Regions from separate parts of the Pantoea sp. GW821-FHT03E06 genome, predicted to be linked through region 1. Evidence: predicted binding sites of a transcription regulator. Region 1 holds the regulator's gene; each other region holds the start of a gene.
The links. The regulator PurR, encoded in region 1, represses purine synthesis genes. The targets are predictions, from matches to a motif close to CANGCAAACGTTTGCNTG.

Region 1 (4,243 bases):
TAGCGATCAACGACCAATGCCTGCCAGCTCACCGCTGCAGCACATACCCCAATCGCCTGCACAAAACGTAACGCCAGCATCAGGCGTACATCGGTCACCCAAAGCATACCAAGACAGCCAAGTGCAAAGATGGCTAAGCCCGCCAGCAGAATAGGTTTACGACCGTAGCGATCTGATAGCGGTCCCCAAAAGACCTGCGCACAAGCAAAGCCGGCAAGGAACAGACTCAGGCTGGCACTGATGGTGCCCGGTGCAGTGGCAAAATCACGTTGCATATCGCCAAAGGCGGGTAAATACATATCCGTGGCAAGAAAGCCGAGCATGCTGAGCACGGCAAGGTAGGGCATAAATGCTTTAGACGACAACATGTTATTTCTCTTATGGGCAGGTTGAACGCGGGGGAGTGTAAAAGGATGCAACACGCTTTGTGAAACGCTAATATTTGCACAGTGCTGTTAAATTTTTTGAAGGTGAATTCATGTGGTCAGAATACGCGCTTGAAGTGGTAGATGCCGTAGCGCGAACCGGCAGCTTCAGCGCCGCGGCGCAGGAGTTGCACCGTGTGCCTTCTGCCATCAGCTATACCGTACGCCAACTGGAAACCTGGCTGGCGGTACCGCTCTTTGAGCGCCAGCATCGGGAAGTGGTAATGACACCGGCAGGTGAGCATTTTGTGCGTGAAGGACGATCTGTTATCAAAAAAATGCTCGCCACCCGCAGGCAGTGTCAGCAGCTGGCCAATGGCTGGCGCGGTGAGTTGAGCATCGCCATTGACTGTATTGTAAAACCGCAGCGTACGCGGCAATTAGTGAAGGACTTCTATCGCCATTTCCCGGACATGGAGTTGATCATCAGTTATGAAGTGTTTAATGGCGTCTGGGACGCGTTAGCCGATGGACGCGTTGATGTCGCGATTGGCGCCACCCAGGCAATTCCGGTTGGGGGACGTTTTGCTTTTCAGGATATGGGGGCGCTTAACTGGCGCTGTGTCGTGAGTCCTCATCATCCTTTAGTCAGTAGCGTTGAACTGGATGATGAAACTCTGCGGGCATGGCCTTCGCTGGTGCTGGAAGATACCTCGCGAGCGTTGCCGCGCCGCATGACATGGACGCTCGATAATCAGCGGCGCCTGGTGGTGCCAGAATGGGAAACCGGGCTCGACTGCTTGCAGGCAGGATTGTGCGTTGGGATGGTGCCGGGCCATTTAGCCCGACCGCTGCTGGATAACCATGCGTTGGTGGAGCTGCAATTGCCGCAGGCCTTTCCAGACAGCCCCTGCTGCGTTAGCTGGTCAGAACAGCGCGCGTCGCCGGCGCTGGATTGGCTATTAGCCTATCTCGGGGATGCCGAAACGCTGAACCACGAATGGCTCAGTGAAGTGACACACTAGCGACGATAGTCGCGGAATGGCCCGTCTGCCACGGAGCGGCGCTCAATCAGCGTGGGTTGAACCTCAATGGTTTGTGGCTCTTCGCGCTTGCTGGTGATGCGATCGAGCAGCATCTCCAAAGCTTTTTCACCTAATTCGGCTTTAGGCTGATGCACGGTGGTCAGGGCGGGCGTGAAATAACGCGCGTTGCGCACGTTATCATAGCCAATCACTGAGATATCCTGCGGCACGCGCAAACCCATTTCATCTGCTGCGCAAATTGCGCCCATCGCCATAATGTCACCACCGCAGAACACGGCGGTGGGGCGCTGTTTCTGATTAAGGATTTGCTGCATCGCCTGATAACCCGATTCCGGTTCAAAGTCGCCCTGAACGATCCATTCCGGGCGCACAGTGATGCCCGCTTCATTCATCGCCTGAAGGAAACCGGCATGACGTCCGCCGCCGGTATTGCGCTCCAATTGGCCAGGAATTGCGCCAATGTCGCGGTGACCACGTTCAATCAGATATCGACCAGCGAGATAGCCACCCTGGAATGCATTATCCTGCACGGTATCGGTAAAATCGCCGCGCGAAGCACCCCAATCCATAACAACCATCGGAATATTGCGATTTTCTTCAAGCATTTGCAGCAAATCATCGGGATATTCTGAACACATCACGAGCAATCCATCGACACGCTTCTGCGCCATCATGGAGAGATAAGCGCGCTGCTTTTGTAAGTCGTTATGCGCGTTACCCAGAATCAACGTATAGCCGCGATCGAAGCAGTGATTTTCTACCGCTTCAATAATTTCGGCAAAATAAGGCGCTTCACTGGAGGTCGCCAGCAGGCCCAACGTTTTGGTGTGATTGACTTTCAGGCTACGCGCCACGGCGCTTGGCGAGTAGTGCAATGCTTTGATCGCTTCCCATACGGCGTTACGCGTCTCTTCTGCTACGAAACGCGTTTTGTTGATGACATGCGAAACCGTGGTGGTCGAAACACCCGCGCGTTTTGCCACATCTTTAATTGTTGCCATGAAAATGGTACTCCTGGGCTTATCGCAACTTACTGATAAGTATATTGTTAAACGTTTGCGTCTGCTAATGCTTTTATCGCCCAAAATAAGGGGCAAAACGGTGTGGTTTAGCAGACAAAATCACTTTATCGCGCTGTAAACACACCCTGCACAAAATGTGTTGCGCAACGAAAGGCGGCGATTCTAGCAAGCCCGGGCGGATAACACGAGATTTTTGCCCATCGCTGTGCGAAAATCGGTTTAACCCTAAGAAATGTGTGACTAAGGAGGAGTAATGAGTACGGATTTGAAGCTGGCGCTAATGACAACCGTTGGTGCTCTGTTAATGATTATTGCCTTTAGCTTTACTGCAATCATGCATTAATAAAAAAAGCCGGAGCAGCTCAATGCAGCGTCCGGCTTTTTTCTGCGCGTTGCGCAACAACTAACGAATGGTTTTCGGCGTCATCATACGACGCGCCCCAACATAGTGTTTCTGCCAGTAATCCTCACCCAACGCGCTAATCTGAATATCTTTGCCGGTACGCGGCGACTGAATGAATTTGCCATTACCAAGATACACGCCAACATGATCGGCAGTGCCACGATTATTGATGCGGAAGAACACCAAATCACCTTTTTCCAGCATTTCACGCTTAATTGGTGCAGCATCGCGCAGGTGATACATCTCATTGGCGGTGCGCGGGAACTTGAACTTCACCAAATCTTTATAGGCGTACCACACCAGGCCGCTGCAGTCGAAGCCGGTATGCGGGGAGGTGCCGCCCCATTGATAAGGTTTGCCGAGCTGGCCCATTAATTTTGTCATCGCAGTTTCACGCGCCTTTTGATAACGCTGGCGATGCGCCTTGCTCATTTTGATGCCGGTGAGCGGCAATGCTTCATCATCAACGTCGACGTCTGCGGCTTTTTTTATCTGTCGTTGATGACCATATTTCTTCGTCGTGGGTTTTAGCAGGGATTTTTTGCGGCTGGTTTTAGTTAGTGCGATTTCTGGCTTTGCCAGTTTTTTAATTTTGAGTTTTTGGACGGCAGGCAGCCGCGATTTTTTCGTAGTGGTTTTCACCGGACGTCGTTTGCGGCGCTCGTCTTCACGTGCGCTCTTTTTCTCTGCTTTTTGCGAGCTGGCATTAACCGGCGCATGCGGAGACGCAGAGGCCACGTTAAAGAACAGTTGGGCAAAAGCCAGTATGAAAAGCGTAATCAGTAAACGCATAATCCGGTTATAGGTTCAGCAGGCTGGAAACAAACAGACTGCGGCAGAGTGAGAGTAATCTGATCAAACGATCAGCGCCGAGGCAATTCTAATCCACTTTTTTTCCAAAAGGTAAGGCCTTTTTCTATTAAACTGTTACCAGATTGATTCTGTCGCAAAAATGAACTAATTCAGCTGGTTAACGCAGCGAAACTATTGCTAATTATTAATTTAGTCATGCCTATTAATGATATGAAAATGTTATTTGTGGCGGCCCAACTTAACAAACATGGCGATTCCCCGACGCTAACGTAAAATCCCGTTTTCAGTACGGGAGCGAAATCGCTACAATAAACAAACACGAAGTGAAGCATTAAGGAAGGCAATAATGAGTACTGTTGAAAAAATTCAGCGTCAGATCGCAGAAAACCCGATCCTGCTGTACATGAAAGGTTCGCCAAAGCTGCCAAGCTGCGGTTTCTCGGCGCAAGCCGTGCAGGCGCTTTCTGCGTGTGGTGAGCGTTTCGCCTACGTGGACATTCTGCAGAACCCGGATATCCGCGCTGAAATGCCTAAGTACGCTAACTGGCCAACCTTCCCGCAATTGTGGGTAGATGGTGAACTGGTTGGCGGCTG
Region 2 (4,243 bases), 1.5 Mb from region 1:
GCTGACGTGCCAGGAAATCTTTAGTGAAGGCTTTCGAGCCTTCCAGCTGCGCAGCGGCCTGCGTTGGGCCAAAGATCTTCAGGCCTGCAGCACGGAACGCATCTACCACGCCAATCACCAGCGGCGCTTCTGGGCCAACGATAGTGAGGTCGATCTTTTCCTGCTGTGCAAAGGCCAGCAGTGCGGGAACATCGGTGGCGCTGATGGCCACGTTTTGCAGAGCGGGTTCAAGTGCGGTGCCAGCATTGCCTGGTGCGACAAACACGGTTTCCGCCAGCGGCGACTGCGCTGCTTTCCACGCCAATGCGTGTTCACGTCCGCCATTACCAATCACTAAAATTTTCATCTGTACTGCTCCCAACAATTAATGGCGGAAATGACGCATATCGGTGAAGATCATCGCGATGCCGTGCTCATCAGCGGCGGCAATCACTTCATCATCACGGATTGAACCACCCGGCTGAATCACGCAGCTAATGCCGACAGCCGCTGCGGCGTCGATACCGTCGCGGAACGGGAAGAAAGCGTCAGACGCCATCGCCGAACCTTTCACTTCCAGGCCTTCGTCACCCGCTTTAATACCGGCGATTTTAGCGGAGTAAACACGGCTCATCTGACCGGCGCCAATGCCGATAGTCATATTGTCGCGCGCATAGACGATGGCGTTGGATTTTACGAACTTCGCCACTTTCCAGCAGAACAGCGCATCACGCAGTTCCTGCTCAGTTGGCTGGCGCTTGCTGACCACGCGCAGCTGGCTGGCATCAACCATGCCCAGATCGCGATCCTGCACCAGCACGCCGCCATTAACGCGTTTGAAATCCAGCGCCGCAACGCGGCCTTGCCACTGACCACATACCAGAACGCGCACGTTCTGTTTGACGGCGGTGACTTTCAATGCGGCCTCGCTGGCGGAGGGGGCGATGATCACTTCCACAAACTGACGGCTGATGATGGCCTGCGCGGTGGCTTCGTCCAGCTCGCGGTTAAAGGCGATGATGCCGCCGAAAGCGGAAGTCGGGTCAGTTTTGTAGGCACGCTCGTAAGCTTCAAGAATCGACCCGCCCACCGCGACACCGCATGGGTTAGCGTGCTTGACGATGACACAAGCGGCTTCCTCGAACTCTTTCACGCATTCAAGTGCGGCATCGGTATCGGCGATATTGTTGTAAGAGAGCGCTTTGCCCTGAACCTGTTGCGCGGTGGCAACAGATGCTTCAGCCACATTCTCTTCTATATAGAAGGCAGCATCCTGATGGCTGTTCTCGCCGTAACGCATATCCTGTTTCTTAATGAAGTTGAGGTTCAGCGTGCGCGGGAAACGGCCGGCCGGTTCTTTGCTGTTGCTGTGATAAGCCGGCACCAGGCTGCCGAAGTAGTTGGCAATCATGCTGTCGTAGGCGGCAGTGTGTTCGAAGGCTTTAATGGCCAGATCGAAGCGCGTTTCCAGCGTGAGTGAGTTTTCGTTGGCATCCAGCTCGGCAATAATCGCCTCGTAATCGCCGCTCTTCACTACAATCGCCACGTCTTTGTGGTTCTTGGCTGCGGATCGAACCATGGTTGGGCCACCGATATCGATGTTCTCAACCGCCTCAGCCAGCGAGCAATCAGGTTTGGCAACGGTTTGTGCGAAGGGATAAAGGTTCACCACCACCATGTCGATCGGGTTAATGGCGTGCTCGGCCATGATCGCATCATCCTGACCGCGACGACCCAAAATGCCGCCGTGCACTTTTGGGTGCAGCGTTTTGACGCGTCCATCCATCATTTCCGGAAAACCGGTGTAGTCAGAAACTTCGGTGACGGGCAGGCCCGCATCTGCCAGCAGACGTGCAGTGCCGCCTGTGGAGAGCAGCTCAACACCACGACTGGAGAGTGCCTGAGCAAATTCGAGGATACCGGCTTTATCAGAGACACTGAGCAGAGCGCGGCGTACAGGACGACGTTGTTGCATGGTGGTTTTATCCCTTGGCTTTGTTTCGCGTAAAAAAGAGCGTTACATCAAGCTTAGTGTCTCTCTTCTATATAGAAGGCAACACTTGCCTCATGTAACGCCCCAAAAGGGGCATCCTTGACGTCGCCCGGCATTGTAGCGAAAACGTTTGCGTGATGCTCGCTTAAATTCATTTGTACGACGGAGTGTGGATAACTGTGTGTGTAACTGCGTATAAGGCGGGGTTTTGCTGTGGAATGCAGCGAACGGTTGTTTTTGTTGAATTTAGCGGTTGCGCACTGAGAACAACTCCCTATAATGCGCATCCATCAACACGGCACAACGGTTTACGAAATGTGGTGTTGGTGAGGAAGATTCGATAAGAACTTCCGCCGGATGAAAACGCTGAAAAAAGTGTTTGACTCTGAAGAGGGAAAGCGTAATATACGCCACCTCGCGACAGGCGGTTAACCCGCTGCTCGCAACGCTCTTTAACAATTTATCAGACAATCTGTGTGGGCACTCGCAGGATTGATATCAGCGTCTTTGGACGCAAAAAAATATCAAAGCCTCACGAGTGAACACATAATGAAATTCATTATGACGTTTTACAGATGAGCATCGCTGCACTTGTTGCAGCAAATCAAACTTAAATTGAAGAGTTTGATCATGGCTCAGATTGAACGCTGGCGGCAGGCCTAACACATGCAAGTCGGACGGTAGCACAGAGAGCTTGCTCTCGGGTGACGAGTGGCGGACGGGTGAGTAATGTCTGGGAAACTGCCCGATGGAGGGGGATAACTACTGGAAACGGTAGCTAATACCGCATAACGTCGCAAGACCAAAGTGGGGGACCTTCGGGCCTCACACCATCGGATGTGCCCAGATGGGATTAGCTAGTAGGTGGGGTAATGGCTCACCTAGGCGACGATCCCTAGCTGGTCTGAGAGGATGACCAGCCACACTGGAACTGAGACACGGTCCAGACTCCTACGGGAGGCAGCAGTGGGGAATATTGCACAATGGGCGCAAGCCTGATGCAGCCATGCCGCGTGTATGAAGAAGGCCTTCGGGTTGTAAAGTACTTTCAGCGGGGAGGAAGGCGGTGAGGTTAATAACCTCACCGATTGACGTTACCCGCAGAAGAAGCACCGGCTAACTCCGTGCCAGCAGCCGCGGTAATACGGAGGGTGCAAGCGTTAATCGGAATTACTGGGCGTAAAGCGCACGCAGGCGGTCTGTCAAGTCGGATGTGAAATCCCCGGGCTTAACCTGGGAACTGCATTCGAAACTGGCAGGCTAGAGTCTTGTAGAGGGGGGTAGAATTCCAGGTGTAGCGGTGAAATGCGTAGAGATCTGGAGGAATACCGGTGGCGAAGGCGGCCCCCTGGACAAAGACTGACGCTCAGGTGCGAAAGCGTGGGGAGCAAACAGGATTAGATACCCTGGTAGTCCACGCCGTAAACGATGTCGACTTGGAGGTTGTTCCCTTGAGGAGTGGCTTCCGGAGCTAACGCGTTAAGTCGACCGCCTGGGGAGTACGGCCGCAAGGTTAAAACTCAAATGAATTGACGGGGGCCCGCACAAGCGGTGGAGCATGTGGTTTAATTCGATGCAACGCGAAGAACCTTACCTACTCTTGACATCCACGGAACTTGGCAGAGATGCCCTGGTGCCTTCGGGAACCGTGAGACAGGTGCTGCATGGCTGTCGTCAGCTCGTGTTGTGAAATGTTGGGTTAAGTCCCGCAACGAGCGCAACCCTTATCCTTTGTTGCCAGCGGGTAATGCCGGGAACTCAAAGGAGACTGCCAGTGATAAACTGGAGGAAGGTGGGGATGACGTCAAGTCATCATGGCCCTTACGAGTAGGGCTACACACGTGCTACAATGGCGCATACAAAGAGAAGCGACCTCGCGAGAGCAAGCGGACCTCATAAAGTGCGTCGTAGTCCGGATCGGAGTCTGCAACTCGACTCCGTGAAGTCGGAATCGCTAGTAATCGTAGATCAGAATGCTACGGTGAATACGTTCCCGGGCCTTGTACACACCGCCCGTCACACCATGGGAGTGGGTTGCAAAAGAAGTAGGTAGCTTAACCTTCGGGAGGGCGCTTACCACTTTGTGATTCATGACTGGGGTGAAGTCGTAACAAGGTAACCGTAGGGGAACCTGCGGTTGGATCACCTCCTTACCTGAAGATACCTTCCCGCGCAGTGCTCACACAGATTGTCTGATAGAAAAGTAATGAGCAAGACGGCTGCGAAGTCGTGACACTATCGTGTCCCCTTCGTCTAGAGGCCTAGGACACC
Region 3 (4,243 bases), 1.2 Mb from region 1:
TCGCTGAAGCGGCAGATTCAATCACGTCAGGATAGATGGTGCCCTGCGCCAGCCACTTCACGTCTTCCAGACGCAGTGCTTGCTCGTCGAAAACTTCAACGAAGACACGGCCGATGATTTTACGTTTGGCTTCCGGATCGTTCTCGCCAGCCAGCGCATCAAGGAAACGCGCCTCAGCCGCAACGTGTACGATGTTCAAACCAAAGTGGTCGCCAAACATCTCCAGAACCTGCTCAGCTTCATTCAGACGCAGCAGACCGTTGTCCACGAACACGCAGGTCAGACGATCGCCGATGGCGCGGTGCAGCAGCATCGCGGTCACCGAAGAGTCAACGCCGCCAGATAGGCCAAGGATTACTTTATCGTTACCCACCTGCTGACGAATACGCTCAACCGCATCTTCGATGATTTTGGCAGGCGTCCACAGCGCTTCACAGCCGCAGATGTCACGAATGAAACGCTCCAGCATACGCAAGCCCTGACGCGTGTGCGTCACTTCCGGGTGGAACTGCACGCCGTAGAATTTCTTTTCTTCATTCGCCATGATGGCGAACGGACAAGTTTCGGTGCTGGCAACGGTTTCGAAACCGGCGGGAATAGCGGTAACTTTATCGCCATGGCTCATCCACACGTCCAGCAGCGGTTTACCTGCCGCGCTAATCGCATCTTCGATGTCACGCACCAGCGCGCTCTGGGTCAGCACTTCTACCTGCGCATAACCAAATTCACGCTCGTTGGAGCCTTCAACCTTGCCGCCCAACTGCATCGCCATGGTCTGCATGCCATAGCAAACCCCCAGCACTGGAACGCCAGCGTTGAACACATATTCCGGCGCACGCGGGCTATTCTGCTCGGTGGTGCTTTCCGGACCGCCAGAAAGAATGATGCCGTTTGGGTTGAACTGGCGAATTTGCTCTTCGGTGACATCCCACGCCCAGAGCTCGCAGTAGACGCCCAGCTCGCGCACGCGGCGCGCAACCAGTTGCGTGTACTGAGAACCAAAATCGAGGATCAAAATACGATGTTTATGAATATTTTCAGTCGTCATTGAGGCGTTTCCATTGGGATGGACTTAATAATAAAAGCGCCCGGCTGGTGCCGGGCGCTAAATTTTACGGGATTATGAACCCATGCGGTAGTTTGGTGACTCTTTGGTGATGGTCACGTCATGCACGTGGCTTTCGTTGATGCCCGCGCCGCTGATACGCACGAACTCTGCCTTGGTGCGCAGGTCGTCAATGGTGCCGCAGCCGGTCAGACCCATGCAAGAGCGCAGGCCGCCCATTTGCTGGTGCACGATCTCTTTCAGGCGGCCTTTGTAGGCAACGCGCCCTTCGATACCTTCTGGTACCAGTTTGTCTGCCGCGTTATCGCTCTGGAAGTAACGATCTGAGGAACCTTTTGACATTGCGCCCAGTGAACCCATGCCGCGATAAGATTTGAACGAGCGGCCTTGATAAAGCTCGATTTCGCCCGGGGATTCTTCGGTACCGGCCAGCATTGAGCCCACCATAACGGCTGCTGCACCGGCTGCGATCGCTTTAGCGATATCGCCAGAGAAGCGGATACCGCCATCTGCAATCACCGGAATACCGGTGCCTTCCAGCGCGGCAACCGCGTCAGAAACGGCTGTGATTTGTGGCACGCCAACGCCAGTGACGATACGCGTGGTACAGATTGAGCCCGGGCCGATACCCACTTTTACCGCGCTCACGCCGGCTTCCGCCAGCGCCAATGCGCCTGCGCCGGTCGCTACGTTGCCGCCGATAATTTCGAGGTTTGGATATTTTGCGCGGGTTTCACGAATACGCTGCAATACGCCTTCTGAGTGGCCGTGTGAAGAGTCAATCAGCAGCACGTCAACACCGGCAGCCACCAGCGCATCAACACGCTCTTCGTTGCCCGCGCCTGCGCCAACCGCTGCACCGACGCGCAGACGGCCTTCCGCATCTTTACAGGCGTTAGGTTTACGTTCGGCTTTCTGGAAATCTTTAACGGTAATCATACCCAGCAGGTGGAAGCTGTCATCAACAACCAGCGCCTTCTCAACACGCTTTTCGTGCATTTTGTGCAACACGACTTCACGTGCTTCACCCTCTTTCACCGTCACTAAGCGCTCTTTCGGCGTCATCACTGCAGAAACCGGCAAGGTCAGGTCAGTCACAAAACGCACGTCACGACCGGTGATGATGCCCACCAGTTCGTTGTCGGTGTTCACCACGGGATAACCGGCAAAACCGTTACGCTCGGTCAGCTCTTTAACCGCCGCCAGCGCGGTGGTCGGCAATACGGTTTGTGGATCGGTTACCACGCCGCTTTCGTGTTTTTTCACCTTGCGAACTTCATCCGCCTGGCGCTCAATTGACATATTTTTGTGGATAAAGCCCAATCCCCCTTCCTGCGCCAGCGCAATAGCCAGACCCGCTTCAGTTACGGTGTCCATTGCCGCCGAGAGCATTGGGATGTTCAGACGAATGTTTTTTGTCAGTTGCGTGCTGAGATCAGCGGTGTTGGGTAAAACAGTGGAGTGAGCGGGAACGAGCAGAACGTCGTCAAATGTGAGGGCTTCTTTCGCGATTCTTAACATTGCAATATCTCCACCTGGGGGCGATTAAAACAGATAAAATATTGCCGCGGCATTATACAGGCCGAAACCGATTGCCTCCAGTGTTTTTTCAGAAAAAGTCTTGATCCTCAGGGTGAGCAATGTAGTATCAGTTGATTAACCCTCTGATTTAAAATTTGATCTACATCACATGTCGCTACCGCCAACCGCCAATATTTTTACTGTCAGCCGCCTGAACACCACGGTGCGTCAACTGCTGGAAAATGAGATGGGTCTGGTGTGGCTCAGCGCTGAGATTTCAAATTTTACCCAGCCCGCTTCCGGCCACTGGTACTTCACATTGAAGGATGATGGTGCGCAAGTGCGCTGCGCGATGTTCCGCAACAGCAATCGTCGCGTCACTTTCCGTCCTCAACACGGCCAGCAAGTTTTAGTGCGTGCCAGCATTACGCTGTATGAACCGCGTGGTGACTATCAGCTGATTATCGAAAGCATGCATCCGGCAGGCGAAGGCTTGCTGCAACAGCAGTTCGAACAGCTGAAGGCGCGTTTGGCGGCAGAAGGTTTATTTGATCAACAGTTCAAACAGCCGCTGCCGGATCCAGCCCGTCAGGTGGGCGTGATTACCTCCGCCACCGGTGCGGCGCTGCACGATGTGCTGCGCGTGCTGCATCGTCGCGATCCCTCCTTGCCCGTCATCATCTATCCCACGGCGGTGCAAGGCGTGGATGCGCCGGCCGGGATTGTGCGCGCCATTGAGCTGGCCAACCAGCGTGATGAGTGTGATGTGCTGATTGTGGGACGTGGCGGCGGTTCACTGGAAGATTTGTGGAGCTTCAATGACGAACGCGTGGCGCGGGCGATTTTTGCCAGTCGCCTGCCCATCGTCAGCGCCGTCGGGCACGAAACCGATGTCACCATCGCCGACTTCGTTGCAGATTTACGCGCGCCAACGCCTTCTGCGGCGGCAGAACTGGTGAGCCGGAACCAGCTGGAGCTCTTACGCCGTTTGCAATCGCAGCAGCAGCGTATGGAGATGGCGATGGATTTCTATCTGGCACAGCAGCAGCGCCGCTTCACCCGTATCCAGCATCGTTTACAGCAGCAGCATCCGCAGCTGCGTCTGGCTCGCCAGCAAACCGCGCTGTTTCAGCTGCAGCGCCGTCTGGGCGAAGCAATGGACCAGCGCATGCGTGTGGCGAATCGTCAGCAGGACCGCCTGCTGCAACGCCTGAACGCACAGCAGCCGCAGGGACGTATTCTGCGCGCTCAGCAGCAGCTGCAGCAGTGGCACTATCGTTTACAGCAGGGCATGGAAAAGCAGCTCAATCATAATCGTCAGCGCTTTGGCAACCTGGCCGCGCAGCTGGAAGGTGTGAGCCCTTTGGCGACGCTGGCGCGTGGCTTCAGCGTCACCACTGACACGCAAGGTCAGGTGGTGAAGAAAACCCAGCAGCTGAGTAAAGGCGATCTCCTACGCACCCGGCTGGATGATGGCTGGGTGGAAAGCCAGGTTACCGCGCTGGAACCGCAGAAATCCCGCAGCCGTAAAGCGCGTTGATAGGTTAAAAACTATACTTTTGACATATTCATTTATGATCAGGAGTTAGTATGCCTTTTAGCGTTATTCCTCCCTACATGCTGCGCAATATCATTGATAACTGCACCGGTGCGCAG

Region 2: purH (bifunctional phosphoribosylaminoimidazolecarboxamide formyltransferase/IMP cyclohydrolase) is a predicted target of PurR. The motif match lies at 2,092-2,109, and genes of this name have one in related genera.
Region 3: guaB (IMP dehydrogenase) is a predicted target of PurR. The motif match lies at 2,648-2,665, and genes of this name have one in related genera.

What each region holds. Positions count from the first base shown of each region.
Region 1 covers NZ_JBWKUG010000001.1:1,792,248-1,796,490, forward strand. Annotated here, with positions in the region: gene punC (purine nucleoside transporter PunC) at 1-368, opposite strand, end outside; gene punR (DNA-binding transcriptional activator PunR) at 479-1,390, shown strand; gene purR (HTH-type transcriptional repressor PurR) at 1,387-2,412, opposite strand; gene cydH (cytochrome bd-I oxidase subunit CydH) at 2,687-2,776, shown strand; gene AC07WB_RS08365 (C40 family peptidase) at 2,837-3,628, opposite strand; gene AC07WB_RS08370 (Grx4 family monothiol glutaredoxin) at 3,993-4,243, shown strand, end outside.
Region 2 covers NZ_JBWKUG010000001.1:271,170-275,412, forward strand. Annotated here, with positions in the region: gene purD (phosphoribosylamine--glycine ligase) at 1-346, opposite strand, end outside; gene purH (bifunctional phosphoribosylaminoimidazolecarboxamide formyltransferase/IMP cyclohydrolase) at 365-1,954, opposite strand; rRNA gene AC07WB_RS01260 (16S ribosomal RNA) at 2,585-4,125, shown strand; tRNA gene AC07WB_RS01265 (tRNA-Glu) at 4,215-4,243, shown strand, end outside.
Region 3 covers NZ_JBWKUG010000001.1:3,035,906-3,040,148, forward strand. Annotated here, with positions in the region: gene guaA (glutamine-hydrolyzing GMP synthase) at 1-1,048, opposite strand, end outside; gene guaB (IMP dehydrogenase) at 1,121-2,587, opposite strand; gene xseA (exodeoxyribonuclease VII large subunit) at 2,757-4,127, shown strand; gene AC07WB_RS14210 (M4 family metallopeptidase) at 4,178-4,243, shown strand, end outside.